DNA from 3 places in the Oceanobacillus sp. FSL K6-0118 genome. Region 3 is predicted to be linked to each of the others. Evidence: riboswitches for the same ligand, from Rfam matches in the RefSeq annotation. Region 3 holds a riboswitch; each other region holds the start of a gene.

Region 1 (4,543 bases), on a different contig from region 3:
AGGAAACAACGGCGGCGGTATCACTATTTTACCAGTGGGAATCGTGAAGAGGTGATTCCGGATTGGTTTAAGGAACAGAGGGAAAAGCGTGAGAATAAAAGGATGGAAGTTGATCCGGAAGAAGCGGAAGTGACGAGGTTGAAAATTAGGAGGTTGAAGGAGGAGTTGGGGTATGGGTAGAGTGTAAGGGGGCGCGTCCAATGTGTTAAATCTTATCGAGAGCGGGAATCCGTTACTCGTGCGTATTTCCAAAGTCGCCTTCATAGGGGAGACGACAACTGGACGATTACCCAACCGCCAAATATGCTTCAAAAATCTCAAGTTTGCCGATGCTAGCAATTTTTCCGCAATCTTTATAAAAGGACGACGAATGAGCCTAGTCTAACAGGGAGAGGATCAGTAAGGAAAACTACATCTTGGCCCCCTGCTAAGATGAGCTAAATGGATCGGTGAATCTCTGCCACTGGTGCCCCCTTATTTTGCTTTACTAATATTCAATAATTCAGGAATTGTTACAAACTCTATTCCTTCTTGCTGTATACGTGGAATAATGTCATGTAAAGAATGGACAGTGCCTGATAAATCCATTGTCCAATCACCACCGTCATGCATCAGTACAATGGATCCGGGTTCCGTATTTGCTAAGACAATATCAGAAATAACAGTCGTACCCAATTGTCTCCAATCCAAAGAATCGACGTTCCAGAGAATGACAGAATACCCCATCTGCCTCATTAATTCGACAATCTCTCGGTTTAACGCACCATAAGGGGCACGAAATAATCGGGGACGGTATTCTATAATCTGTGCAAGTACTTCCTCTGTTGAAGTGACTTCCCAATGAACTCTTTCTAAACTTACTTCTGTCAGATTAGGATGCCAATACGTATGATTACCAATGACGTGCCCTTCTGCATGCATTCTTCTCACGATATCGGAATGTTCAGCTGCTCTAGCCCCCATCAGGAAAAAGGTAGCTTTGATTTTGTATTTATTAAGGACATTCAGCACTTGGGGTGTAAAGCGTATATCTGGACCATCATCAAAAGTTAAAGCTACTTTATTTTCGTTAAGGGATCCTCTTAAAACAACGGTGTTGGGATATTCCCGCTGTAAAATCGAATTCGCCACTAAATGAGGCTCTCTGCTTGTCATTTCCGCTCCTCCTACTGGTTGACTTTGCCCCATTTGCCTATCCCATTTACTCCGATACCATAAATTAAAATGATTCGTGTGCATATGAACCTCCATGTTTAAAAATTTGCCCATTTATCTTTACTATATGGTAAGTGTGTTTAAGGGGTTACGAAGGGGTAGAGGTGCTAATGTGTTGGATACCATCATGGAGTCCTTAATCAATATGTTAGCCCCCAATGCTTTAAGGCACTATGTTGTATATGACAATGTGATAAGGTGCACAAAGAGGAATTATGCGTGAGACTAGTGCGTATTTCTTCGGAAAAAAATATTAGAAAACAAGGAAACCACCCGACGCCGTAGGAAGCAAAAGGGTAGTCTCAGAGAAATAAACAACTTAGAAAAAATGTTTTATATTTATAAATTATAGAATAAATTGTCGATATTCCCCGGGAAATGAAATATTTCCTTGTAATCTTTCAGGGAATAATGGTGAATATGGGTGATTTTGTTCTTTTTCGCATTTTTTGATATAAATTTGTTTACGGGATCAAGTCTCCTACGTTTGATTCGTCTACCTCGACTACCGCTATAATAAAACCTTATAAAAAAAGGCCAACCAGTAATTTCTGGCTAACCTTTTAAAACTAACGTTTGATCATTCTTGAATAAGAGCTTTTAACAACTTACACGAGAATTTTAACGCTAACATCAAATATTCCATTTAAAATTAATTATCCTTTAAACCTAATTTCTCATTAATTTCTTGTATTGTTTCATGCATTTTAAAGAATAAAATTAATAATTCACAATAAACCCTTGTAAAGATAGGTCCTAATATGATAGTTAATATACCCATAAATATTTGGTAACCGCCACCGAAGTAAGAATCAAAACCAGCTATAATTTGAAGAAGTCCTAGAATGATAGAGAAGCCTACTCCAACCCAAAAAAGCACTTTAATGATTGTTGGTGTAATCATCTTATTAAAACTAATAAAATTTTTCATTTATTCACCTCCCTGTTTCGTAGTCCATCCATCATGAAATAAAATTCCTTTCATAAAAAACACTTCATTTTATTTCTATTTCGTTATAGGAAGTATTAGAACTGATGACTTTTTAAATTCTTTGATTTGCAAAGGGTAATTTTAGCATAAAAGTTTAAACTTAACAATGAAGCGCAGTTTGTTCCACTATGTATGCAACTAACTATAAATGAATGGGAAAAGGTACTGGAGTTATTTTTGAAGGGATGATAGAAATACTTAAACAGCCATATTCCCTTGACATAAATTTCTGAAGACTATAACATTGACTATAACTTAAATATATTCACTAGGGGTGTTATTTAACTGAGATGAGTATTTACTCAAACCCTTTGAACCTGAACTAGTTAAAACTAGCGTAGGAAAGTGTAAATTCTATTACATACTAAAAGGGTGATTATGCCTTTTTCTTAATATGTAGTTAATTCTTTTTACGCAACTTTTCTATGTGAAGGTTGCGTATTTTTTTATTTATCACTTTATTATTTAAGTTTCATCAAAATTAATAATATAGGAGTGGTTATGATGGGGAGAACAGTATTAGTAACAGGTGGTAGTAGAGGTTTAGGAGAGTCTATTGTAAAGACCTTAGCACAACAAGGATTTCAAGTGGTTATCAATTACTATAAAAGTCAGGATGCCGCTGAGAAGCTTGTTTCTGAGATTGGTGAAGAAAATGCTATTGCCATTCAGGCTGATGTAACCAATCGCACAGAAGTAGATACATTGATAAAAAAAGCAACGGAGTACTTTGGCCAAATAGATGTTGTTGTCAACAATGCATTAGTAGACTTTAAGTTTGATCCAAACAAACAGAAACCTTTCACAGAACTCACCTGGGTTGATTACCAAAAACAACTAAATGGTACGTTAAAAGCAGCATTTCATGTAGTTCAAAGCGTCATCCCTCAATTTATTGAACGACAAAATGGAAGTATTATAAGTATAGGTACTAATTTATATCAAAATCCTGTTGTACCTTACCATGAATATACAACAGCTAAAGCTGGATTAATAGGTTTTACACGTAATATCGCTTCTGAATTAGGACAATATGGTATAAAAGCGAATGTCGTTTCAGGGGGATTATTAAAAACGACTCATGCCAGTGCTGTTACAACACCGGAAGTATTTGATTTAATTGCTCAGTCGACGCCACTGAAGAAGGTGACCACACCTCAAGATGTAGCCAATATGGTCGCTTTTTTATCATCAGAAAATGCGCACGGTATTACAGGTCAAAATATCACAGTAGATGGCGGTTTGACAATGAACTAGTAGCTTAAATGACAATGGATAGTCTTTCAAAAACGGAGTATATAAGATAGTGAATAATAATTGTTTGGAGGTATGACAAATGCCAAAGATGAAAGAAAAACAACTACACTTAGGTGTCTTGCTGTATGGATGTGGGCACCATCAGGCTGCTTGGCAAATGCCTGACTCAAGCGTTGAACGTATTGGGGACATTTCATATTACCAATCCTTAGCACAGTTAGCGGAAAAAGGTTATTTTGACGCAGTATTCTTTGCTGATAATCAATCCTTTCCGGCTAAAGATTCTAGTGATATGCCAGCATTTTGGTTTGATCCAATAGTCAATTTAACAGCTATTTCTCAAGTGACAAAACATGTGGGATTAGTTTCAACCATTTCAAGTACTTTTTCTAATCCTTTCACAGCTTCACGACAATTATTAAGTTTAGACCATATTACAAAAGGACGTGTTGGTTGGAATCTCGTTACTTCTATGACTGATTTGGAGGCGTTAAATCATAGTATGGATGAACTGCCTCCTCATGACAAACGTTATGAGAAAGCAGATGAATTTGCTGCTTTAATGAATAAGTTATTCCTTTCATGGGACAGTAATGAGTTTGTACATAATCGAGCAGAAGGGAAATTGATCGATCCTTCAAACATTCAGCCATTTAATCACGCTGGTACTTATTTTAAGGTGTATGGCCCATCCACCACACCAAAAAGCCCCCAAGGCAAACCAGTATCAATGCAAGCGGGGGCATCTAAACAAGGTATTGCATTGGCGGCAAAATATGCCGATGCGGTTTATTCCGTATCGTGGAACTTGAAGCAGGCAAAAAGATTTCGTGAAAAATTAGATGAACAAGTTAGACAAAGTGGAGACAGTAATAGACATATTAAAGTATTTCCGGGCTTAGTAACCTATGTAGGTCGTACTCATGAAGAAGCCTTAGAAAAAAAAGCAGCATTAGATGAGCAATTACCTATTGAAACAGCTTTAAACCAGTTGAGTTTCTTTGTTCAACAAGACTGTTCGAATTGGGAAATGGATAAAGAAGTACCTCAACTACCTCCTGTAGAAGAATTTACTGGACC
Region 2 (4,543 bases), 660 kb from region 3:
AAAACGATAGAATACAATGTTTGCATAAAGAATGAGGCCGAGTAACACTTGCATAATGATTAAGCGTCTACCAACTTTACGTCCTTTAGAAAATAGTGTAATTCCTAGGAGAATTAAACCTGAGCTTAAAGGGTTTAAGAATAATAGAAATTCTTGGATAGCCCCCTTCACACCCAAATCAAATTCCACTTTATAAATCAAATAAGTTTTCAACCAATAAAGAACTAATACAATTGAGAAGAATCCCATCTTCGTAGAAATTAATTTCTTCACTTATTCTTCACCTCGAATGGTTTCTAGGTTAATTTAAATTTTAAATTATTTTTAGTACTTACAAATGCTAATTATAACACATGGTTTTGGGATTAGGAAATGGGAAGTAATGGTTGATTTTGTCGAATCCATTAATAATAAGTTAAAGATATATGAAAAAGAGACAGTCCATTGTCCGGCTATTGCTGGGACGATGGATCTGTCTCTACATTTCTTCATATATTTTCTTTTTCCAGGTTAGAAATTCTTCAGACAACAACAAGTTTACGTCTCTTGGACGGTCAAAGGGGATGATGAATTCCTTTTTAACAGTTGCCGGCTTATTCGATAAAATAATAATTCGATCGGATAAAAAAATAGCTTCTTCTATGTTATGAGTAATAAATAATATGGAACGTTTATGCTCTTCCCAAATAGAAAGAAGCCATTTTTGCATTTTTGTACGGGTAAATTCATCTAAGGCAGAAAATGGTTCGTCCAACAAGATTAGAGATTGTGGGCTTAACAAGCTTCGAATAAAAGAAACACGCTGTTTCATTCCACCTGATAATTGACGAGGGTAGGAGTTTTCATAGCCCTTAAGCCCGGCCCGTTCAATCATTTCTAATGCTTTTTCCTTATCAACCTTTCCTGCAATTTCTTGCCCAAGAACTACATTGTCCAAAATCGTTCGCCATGGAAAGAGGGAAGAGGATTGTGGCATATAGCTAATCGAACCACGTTTCCCATTGATTTTTTCTCTATCTAAATAGATCGAACCTCCCGATGGCTGGCTCATTCCACCAATAATGCTAAAGAGTGTACTTTTCCCACTTCCAGATGGACCTAATAGAGAAACGAATTCCCCGTCTTTGACGGAGAAGTTGATATTGGATAATACATGATTGTCTTCAAACGATTTGGATATATCATGAATTTCAAGACTCATATGGATTTATTCCTTCCTCTGGTTTCCACTTAATGACCCTTTTTTCGATAAGGGTTATTAGTAAAAAGAATAATAAACTGAGTGCCACAATAACGATAATGGCTACAAAGACACGATCGGTTCGGTAGGATGAAGATGCTAATGTCATATACACGCCAATACCTTTACTTGCACCTAGCCATTCGGAAATGACTGCGCCCATCACACTATATGTTGCAGAAATCTTTAGTCCTGAGAATAGGGATGGTAAAGCGTTCGGCCATTCTAGTTTCCGAAAAGTTTGTCCTTTTGTCGCACCAGCCATTTGAATATAGTGTTTTAAATCAGCATCTGTTTGACGAAAGCCATCAAGTAGAGCAATGGTTATCGGAAAGAAACAAACGAGCGAAATAACAATTAGCTTCGGTAGCATGCCAAATCCAAACCAAATAACAAGTAATGGTGCTAGGACAATAACAGGAATGTTTTGTGAAATAATGATAAATGGATAAAATAAGTCCTTTAGTAGAGGCATTAAATGGAGACATATGGCAACAAAAACGCCAACCCCACTACCAATTAAAAACCCAAGAACAATCAATTGAATAGTAGATGGAAGGTGTTCCGTGTAAATTGACCAGCTAGTCCATGCTTCTTGGAAAATTTGAATTGGTCCAGGAAGTAGCCATGATGGCATGTCAAAAATTCTAGTTCCAACTTCCCACAAGATGAAGAAAAGGATGATAGCCAGAACCGGCCTCCATCCTTTTTTTGCCATGGTACTCATTAACGATACTTCTCCGTTAATTGATCCATGGATGCACCGTCTGGTTTATAAAAAATCTTAATTTGAGAAATGGCACTAGCACAACCTTTCTCAACCATTTTCTCATTCATTTTTTCCACAATTTGTAGTAATTCAGAAAGGTTTCCTTCCATGGTTGTTTCAAGTGGATTAACCTGGTATTTCACACCTGATTCATCAATCACTTTAATTGCTTCATCTACTAATGGATATGTGTCTACTCCGTTTTCTGCTTTAGGAATCATTTGAATACTTAATAATGCGTTTGCCAATTAAAATCTCTCCTTTATCATTTAAGGTAAAAAGTCATTTGTAAATGCCTTTTCACTATCCAGTTCAACTTCTAATAGATCATTTTCATACATCCAATTTGCATAGTTTTCCCATATTTCTAGCTTTTGAATTCCCCATTTTTCTGCATCATCTTGATATTTAGGAGACAGCCACTCTTGACTTGCTTTAACTAGTTCAGGGTCAAGGTCTGGTACTGCTTCAATAAGTACGTCTGCAGCTTCGCTTGGGTTTTCTATTGCGAACTCATAACCTTTGGAAACAGCACGTAAGAAGCTTTTAATAGTTTCCGGATCATCTTGTATCATATTTTCATTGGTTGCTAATACCGGAGTATAATAGTCTAATTTCTTACTATAATCCGTTAAATAATTCATATGAAGCGGTTGGTCACGGAGCTCTGCTTTAATACCATCCCAACCATAGTAAATCCAAGCAAAATCAATTCCTTGCTCAAGTGCTGTGAAAAAGTCTGTATTTCCGATATTAACGATTTCAACCTTCTCTACATCGGCATTATCCTCCTGCATAATCGAATCTAGTACAGCCTTTTCCACTGGTGCACCCCATCCACCATAAGATTTACCCTCAAAGTCTTTTGCAGTTGTAATATTATTTTCCTTTAGGGAAGCAAAACCAGACGTATTATGCTGAATAATAGCAGCAATCGAAACAATAGGTACATTTTGTATTCGTGCTTCCGTAATTCCTTCTTGGTAGCTAACACCAAAATCAGCATTTCCAGTAGCGACTAATTGCTCAGCACCTGCTTCTCCAGGCTGAATAATGTCAACATCTAAACCTTCTTCTTCAAAATACCCTTTATCCCTAGCCACATAGAGACCAGTATGATTGGTGTTTGGGGTCCAATCCAGAACAAGGGTTATTTTTTTTAGTTGCTTTGCATCTTCACCTGTTTGATCTGTACTTTCTTCATCTGTGTTGTTACCGCATGCAGCTAGTACAATTAGCAACAGGCAAAAAACAGATAATTTCCTCATAATAAATAGTCCTCCCTGTTTTTAACTAAAAGAATAAAACTCGAGTAGGGAATAACACGAATTAGTAGCCAACAAAAAGCACCCTAGACAAATTGCCTAGGGTGCATACTTTAGTTATGTACGTATCAGGTATGTTCCCTACGCTGGTCTTAGCCAGATCAGGTTCTAAGGGTTAGTATCTAACGGATACAATCTCAACCAGCAACACTGGTACCCCCACAGTCATCTTAAGTTGTAATTTACACAATTAAGTATTGCATAGTTTTTCTAATATAGCAAGAAATTTGTAAAAGTTTGACGATTCTTTTAAAGTTGCACAACTTGATATTGTTTATGAATATGATTTTACGTTTAAAAAATTTTTCCTTCCTATTAAATTACCTGTTCTAATTACCCCACCTAAATGGGCAGTAAGACTCCCACCTTAAACTTCTGGGGATACAAATAGGTGGGAGAACAACTGCCCGTAAAGGTTCGATAAGTGCCGACTAACCATCAGTGGGGGATGAAGGAAAGCCTCCGCTGATGGAAGTCTTCTTTATCTAGCTGAAATTTAGCAAAATTCCTATTTCCTTTTTACCTGAAATGCATTATAATTTATGAATTGTTATGAAGAAATAGGGGAGGGGAAGGATATGCAAACGGTAAGTTATAACCGAAAAACGATTGTCGCATTGTTGCTTGCTGGGGCATTTATTTCCATTTTAAATCAAACGTTGATGATTACTGCAATTCCCCCAATTATGGAGGAAATGGGAATTACGGCAAACACTGGTCAGTGGCTAACCACGGTGTTTATGCTTGTCAATGGTATTATGATTCCCATTAGTGCATTTTTATTAGAACGGTTTACGACAAGACAATTGTTTATAACGGCAATGAGTATTTTCGCTATAGGCACATTAATTTCTGGGATTGCGCCTAATTTCTCTTTCTTATTAGTAGGGCGAGTCATCCAGTCTGCTGGAGCAGGGGTTATGCTGCCACTAATGCAGACAGTATTTCTTTTAATCTTCCCAGTTCATAAACGTGGATCAGCTATGGGATTAATTGGTCTTGTTATATCATTTGCACCAGCACTTGGTCCTGCCATATCAGGATGGGTAACAGAGCATTATTCTTGGAGGGTATTATTCTTTATCATCCTACCAATTGCAATTGTAGATATTATCATCGCCTTTTTCGCATTGAAAAATGTAACGGAATTAAAGAAACCAAAATTAGATATTCCATCTGTTATTTTATCCTCTTTTGGTTTTGGTGGAT
Region 3 (4,543 bases):
CTAGTGGCGTTGAAACAGATGGCGTGAAGGATCATAAAAAAATAAAGCAATTTATCCAAATAGCTAAACAAACAAGAAAGGATGAGAACATTGACAACGTACACCATGCCTGATAATAAAGGAAGATACGGAGAATTTGGAGGACAGTTTGTACCAGAATTATTAATGCCCGCATTAATAGAATTAGAAAAAGCTTACGAGGAAGCTATGGTTGATCCTTCCTTTACAGAGGAACTGGATTACTATTTAAAACAATATATAGGAAGAGAAACACCATTATACTACGCGGAACAATTATCCAAACAACTAGGTGGTCCAAAAATCTTTTTAAAACGGGAAGACCTTAATCATACTGGGGCGCATAAAATCAATAACACAATTGGTCAGGCGTTACTAACTATAAGAATGGGTAAGAAAAAAGTGGTTGCAGAGACCGGTGCTGGGCAACATGGAGTGGCAACTGCTACCGTTTGTGCTCTTCTAGGTCTTGATTGTATCGTATTCATGGGTGCTGAAGACATGAAACGCCAGAAGCTTAATGTATTTCGTATGGAACTATTAGGTGCCGAGGTGCGTAGTGTCTCTCAGGGAAGCTCAACATTGAAAGATGCAACCAATGAAGCCCTACGTTATTGGGCTAGTCATGTGAATGATACGCACTATATTCTTGGATCGGCCGTTGGACCACACCCATTCCCTAAAATGGTTCGTGACCTTCAATCCGTTATAGGTAAGGAAACAAAGCTCCAAATCATCGAACAAACTGGGAAGTTACCTGACGCTGTCGTAGCCTGTGTTGGTGGTGGAAGTAATTCCATCGGCATGTTTCACCCATTTATTGAAGACGAAGAAGTAAAATTATATGGAGCAGAAGCTGCAGGTTTAGGTGTCGAGACAAAGGATCACGCCGCATCTTTAACCAAAGGAAAACTTGGAATCTTTCACGGTACGTTGTCTCATCTATTAGAGGATGAAAACGGGCAAGTAAAAGAAGCCTTCTCTATTTCAGCAGGATTGGATTATCCAGGAATCGGACCAGAACACAGCCATTTACACGTTACAAAACGAGCAACATACAAACCAATTACAGACGAGGAAGCACTAGAGGCATTTCAATTCTTATCGAAAACAGAAGGTATTATCCCAGCTTTAGAAAGCTCTCATGCTGTTGCACTTGCAATGAAACTAGCAAAAGAAATGACTTCTAAAGAAACACTAGTAATCTGTCTTTCTGGTCGTGGGGACAAAGACGTGGAACAAGTAAAAGCTAGATTGGAGGCAGAATAAGATGGGGAGACAAAAACTAGAACAGGCATTACAACAAAAACAGGCAGCCAACCAAAATTTGTTTGTTCCTTATATCATGGCTGGTGATGGCGGATTAGATCTATTAGAAGAACGTATTAACTTTTTACAGGAAAGTGGAGCTTCCGCCATTGAATTAGGCATTCCTTTTTCCGATCCAATCGCTGATGGTCCAACCATACAAGAAGCTGGAATTCGTGCTTTAGCTAATGGTACATCATTAGCATCCATTTTAGAATTTCTGAAGTCAACGAAGGTAGACCGCTCCATTCCGATTATTTTAATGACCTACGTAAACCCAATCTATCGTTATGGAATGGAACAGTTTGCTAAGGACTGTGCGGATTCTGGGGTAGACGGTATCATTATCCCAGATGTCCCAATGGAAGAAGAAGGCCCGATTGCAACCCACTTAAAAAATGAGAAAATAGCATTTATTCGCCTTGCTGCTATGACTAGTCCAGAGGAACGATTAAAAGAAATCGCAAGTAAATCAGAAGGTTTCCTTTATGCTGTAGCCGTAATGGGGACTACGGGCGCTAGAAGTTCCCATGGCGACAATGTAAAAAGCTATTTAGAAAACCTAAAGAAATATAGTACCGTTCCTGTATTAGCAGGATTTGGTGTATCTACTGTGGAACAAGCGCATGAGTTAAGTTCTCACTGTGATGGGGTTATCGTTGGTAGTAAAATTGTTGACCTCTTACACCAAGGAAAAAACAACGAAGTGAAAAATTTAATCCAAGGAAGCATTCAAACTAGTATTCATGCATAACATTTTAAGAAAGCAATTTACTTTACCCAGGATTTACCAATTGGTATGATGAATTTGTAATATAATAATCACTAGGGGAGCCTTTGTCGCTGAGAATAGCAATACCCTATTGCTTAAACCCTTTGAACCCGATATGGATAATACTAGCGTGGGGAAGTGCAGCCAAAAGGATTTTAGATGTAAGATACATCTATTGTACAAAAGACTGCACTCTTTTTTGGAGTGCAGTCTTTTTGATTTAAGAGGAGGGGTAATTTTTGCAAGAAGAATGGTTCTTTTTAGACAGTGGGCATCAGGATGCAGCAGTTAATATGGCAATGGATGAATCCCTATTAAACTGGCATAGTGAGGGTAAAATTCCGCCAACATTACGCTTTTACGGTTGGTCACATCCTACTTTATCGGCTGGTCAGTTTCAAAAAGTACATAAATCAATCCATTTCGACAATGTAAATAGCTATCATTGCCAATTTGTTCGTCGTCTAACCGGAGGAAGCGCTGTACTACATGATAATGAATTGACTTACAGTATTGTAGTTTCAGAGGATCACCCAGAAATTCCAACCTCTATTAAAGAAGCCTACCACGTCCTATCAAAAGGGCTTTATGAAGGTTTCAAGAATCTAGGAATCACGGTTGATTATGCCATGCCCGATAGAAGCGCCATGAAAGAAAAGACAGCTGTATGTTTTGAAAAGGCCGCATTTTACGAAATGGTAGTAGATGGGAAAAAGTTATCAGGTAATGCGCAAACAAGGAAGAAGGGTGTTCTACTGCAGCATGGGTCCATACCAATGAGTCTCGATATCAAGATGCTCTATGATTTATTCCGTTTCCCATCTGAAAAAATAAAACAACGTAGACGTGATGCTTTCCAAAGCAAAGCTATCACTATCGACCAACTAACAAATAAACAGAAATCATTTGACGAAGTGAAGGATGCATTCTATCAAGGATTTCAACATGGATTAAACGTTACTTTCCGTCCTTTTGAATTATCAAAACAACAATGGGAAGAAGTACATCATCTAGCAGAGACTAAATATCGTTCAGAGGATTGGAATTATCATCGATTACTAAAGGAGTCTATTAAAAGTGTCTAAACAAGAGGAATATCTCCGTAAACCTGAATGGTTAAAGATTAAATTAAACACGAATAAGTCCTATACTGGATTAAAGAAGTTAATGCGTGAGAAAAGTCTAAACACTGTTTGTGAGGAAGCAAGATGCCCGAATATTCATGAATGTTGGAGTGAAAGACAAACAGCAACATTTATGATCTTAGGTGATACCTGCACACGCGGTTGTAGGTTCTGTGCGGTCAAAACCGGTCTACCTAGTGGATTAGATTTAGGAGAACCGAAGCGGGTTGCAGATTCTGTTAAAATAATGGGATTAAAGCACGTCGTTGTAACCGCTGTAGCTCGAGACGATTTAGATGATGGAGGCGCCGCTGTATTTGCCAACACCGTTCGTGCCATTCGAAACGCAAATCCTGGCTGTACGATTGAGGTATTACCTTCCGATATGAAAGGTGATTATGAGAGCCTACATACCTTAATGGATAGTAAGCCGGATATTTTTAATCATAATATAGAAACCGTTCGCAGATTAACAAAGAAAGTTCGCGCTATTGCCAAGTATGATCGTTCCTTACAGTTATTACAGCGTGTGAAGGAGATTGCACCAGACATACCAACCAAATCTAGTATAATGGTAGGTTTAGGTGAAACCAAAGAGGAAATCATCGAAGCAATGGATGATTTACGAGCACATGACGTGGATATTATGACAATCGGTCAATACCTACAACCAACCAAAAAACATTTAAATGTGGAACGCTATTATCATCCAGATGAATTTGCCGAATTAAAAGAAATTGCACTTGAAAAAGGATTTAAACATTGTGAATCCGGCCCACTTGTTCGTTCTTCCTATCATGCGGATGAACAAGTTAGTAATTCCTCCAAGCAAAATCGAATTAAATATATGAAGGGCATTGAAAATCAAGAAGAAAAGCAGATCTTTTAGTTAAAAATGAAGAGGCCCTTATTGGCCTCTTTTTAATTTAGAACAGGATATCCTAATTTTTCAATTACCTCTTTCATTTCCTCCGCTTTTACTTCCTGCTCGTTAAACGTTGCTTTCACCTTGCTTGAGTTAAACATAACTTTCGCTTCTTCTACACCATCCATTTTACCAAGTTTTGTTTCAATCTTTTTAATACAAGATGGACAAGTTAGTGGTTCTAATTGGAATTTTATTGTTTTCATTATAAATCTCTCCTTTGTTTTGTTCTACCTTTATTATAAAATCCCTTTTGTTTCTTTTCTTTGACCTAGGTCAAGTTTTAACAATTTTATCTTAAACTTCTGCAACTGGAACTTTTCTTCCCCCCTTCCTATTTCCATGATTAAAACGAATAAGACGCATTGCATTTAAAATGACTAGTAGAACACTTGC

What was found. Region 3 has a riboswitch for thiamine pyrophosphate ahead of MHI02_RS02880 (lipoate--protein ligase family protein). Riboswitches for the same ligand answer to the same signal wherever they lie in the genome.
Region 1: linked by a shared signal. The riboswitch ahead of MHI02_RS17000 (3-oxoacyl-ACP reductase) and the one ahead of MHI02_RS02880 (lipoate--protein ligase family protein) in region 3 are both predicted to bind thiamine pyrophosphate.
Region 2: linked by a shared signal. The riboswitch ahead of MHI02_RS06375 (ABC transporter substrate-binding protein) and the one ahead of MHI02_RS02880 (lipoate--protein ligase family protein) in region 3 are both predicted to bind thiamine pyrophosphate.

Annotation. Positions count from the first base shown of each region.
Region 1 is NZ_JBBOVR010000002.1:74,713-79,255, reverse strand. It holds gene MHI02_RS17015 (DnaD domain-containing protein) at 1-180, shown strand, start outside; gene MHI02_RS17010 (polysaccharide deacetylase family protein) at 475-1,155, opposite strand; gene MHI02_RS17005 (DUF4282 domain-containing protein) at 1,868-2,146, opposite strand; TPP riboswitch at 2,467-2,567, shown strand; gene MHI02_RS17000 (3-oxoacyl-ACP reductase) at 2,711-3,463, shown strand; gene MHI02_RS16995 (LLM class flavin-dependent oxidoreductase) at 3,543-4,543, shown strand, end outside.
Region 2 is NZ_JBBOVR010000001.1:1,217,607-1,222,149, forward strand. It holds gene MHI02_RS06355 (LTA synthase family protein) at 1-273, opposite strand, end outside; gene MHI02_RS06360 (ABC transporter ATP-binding protein) at 479-1,201, opposite strand; gene MHI02_RS06365 (ABC transporter permease) at 1,191-1,967, opposite strand; gene MHI02_RS06370 (thiamine-binding protein) at 1,967-2,257, opposite strand; gene MHI02_RS06375 (ABC transporter substrate-binding protein) at 2,279-3,277, opposite strand; TPP riboswitch at 3,396-3,505, opposite strand; gene MHI02_RS06380 (MDR family MFS transporter) at 3,913-4,543, shown strand, end outside.
Region 3 is NZ_JBBOVR010000001.1:555,999-560,541, reverse strand. It holds gene MHI02_RS02895 (phosphoribosylanthranilate isomerase) at 1-113, shown strand, start outside; gene trpB (tryptophan synthase subunit beta) at 91-1,287, shown strand; gene trpA (tryptophan synthase subunit alpha) at 1,289-2,080, shown strand; TPP riboswitch at 2,144-2,252, shown strand; gene MHI02_RS02880 (lipoate--protein ligase family protein) at 2,338-3,183, shown strand; gene lipA (lipoyl synthase) at 3,176-4,111, shown strand; gene MHI02_RS02870 (heavy-metal-associated domain-containing protein) at 4,144-4,353, opposite strand; gene MHI02_RS02865 (heavy metal translocating P-type ATPase) at 4,445-4,543, opposite strand, start outside.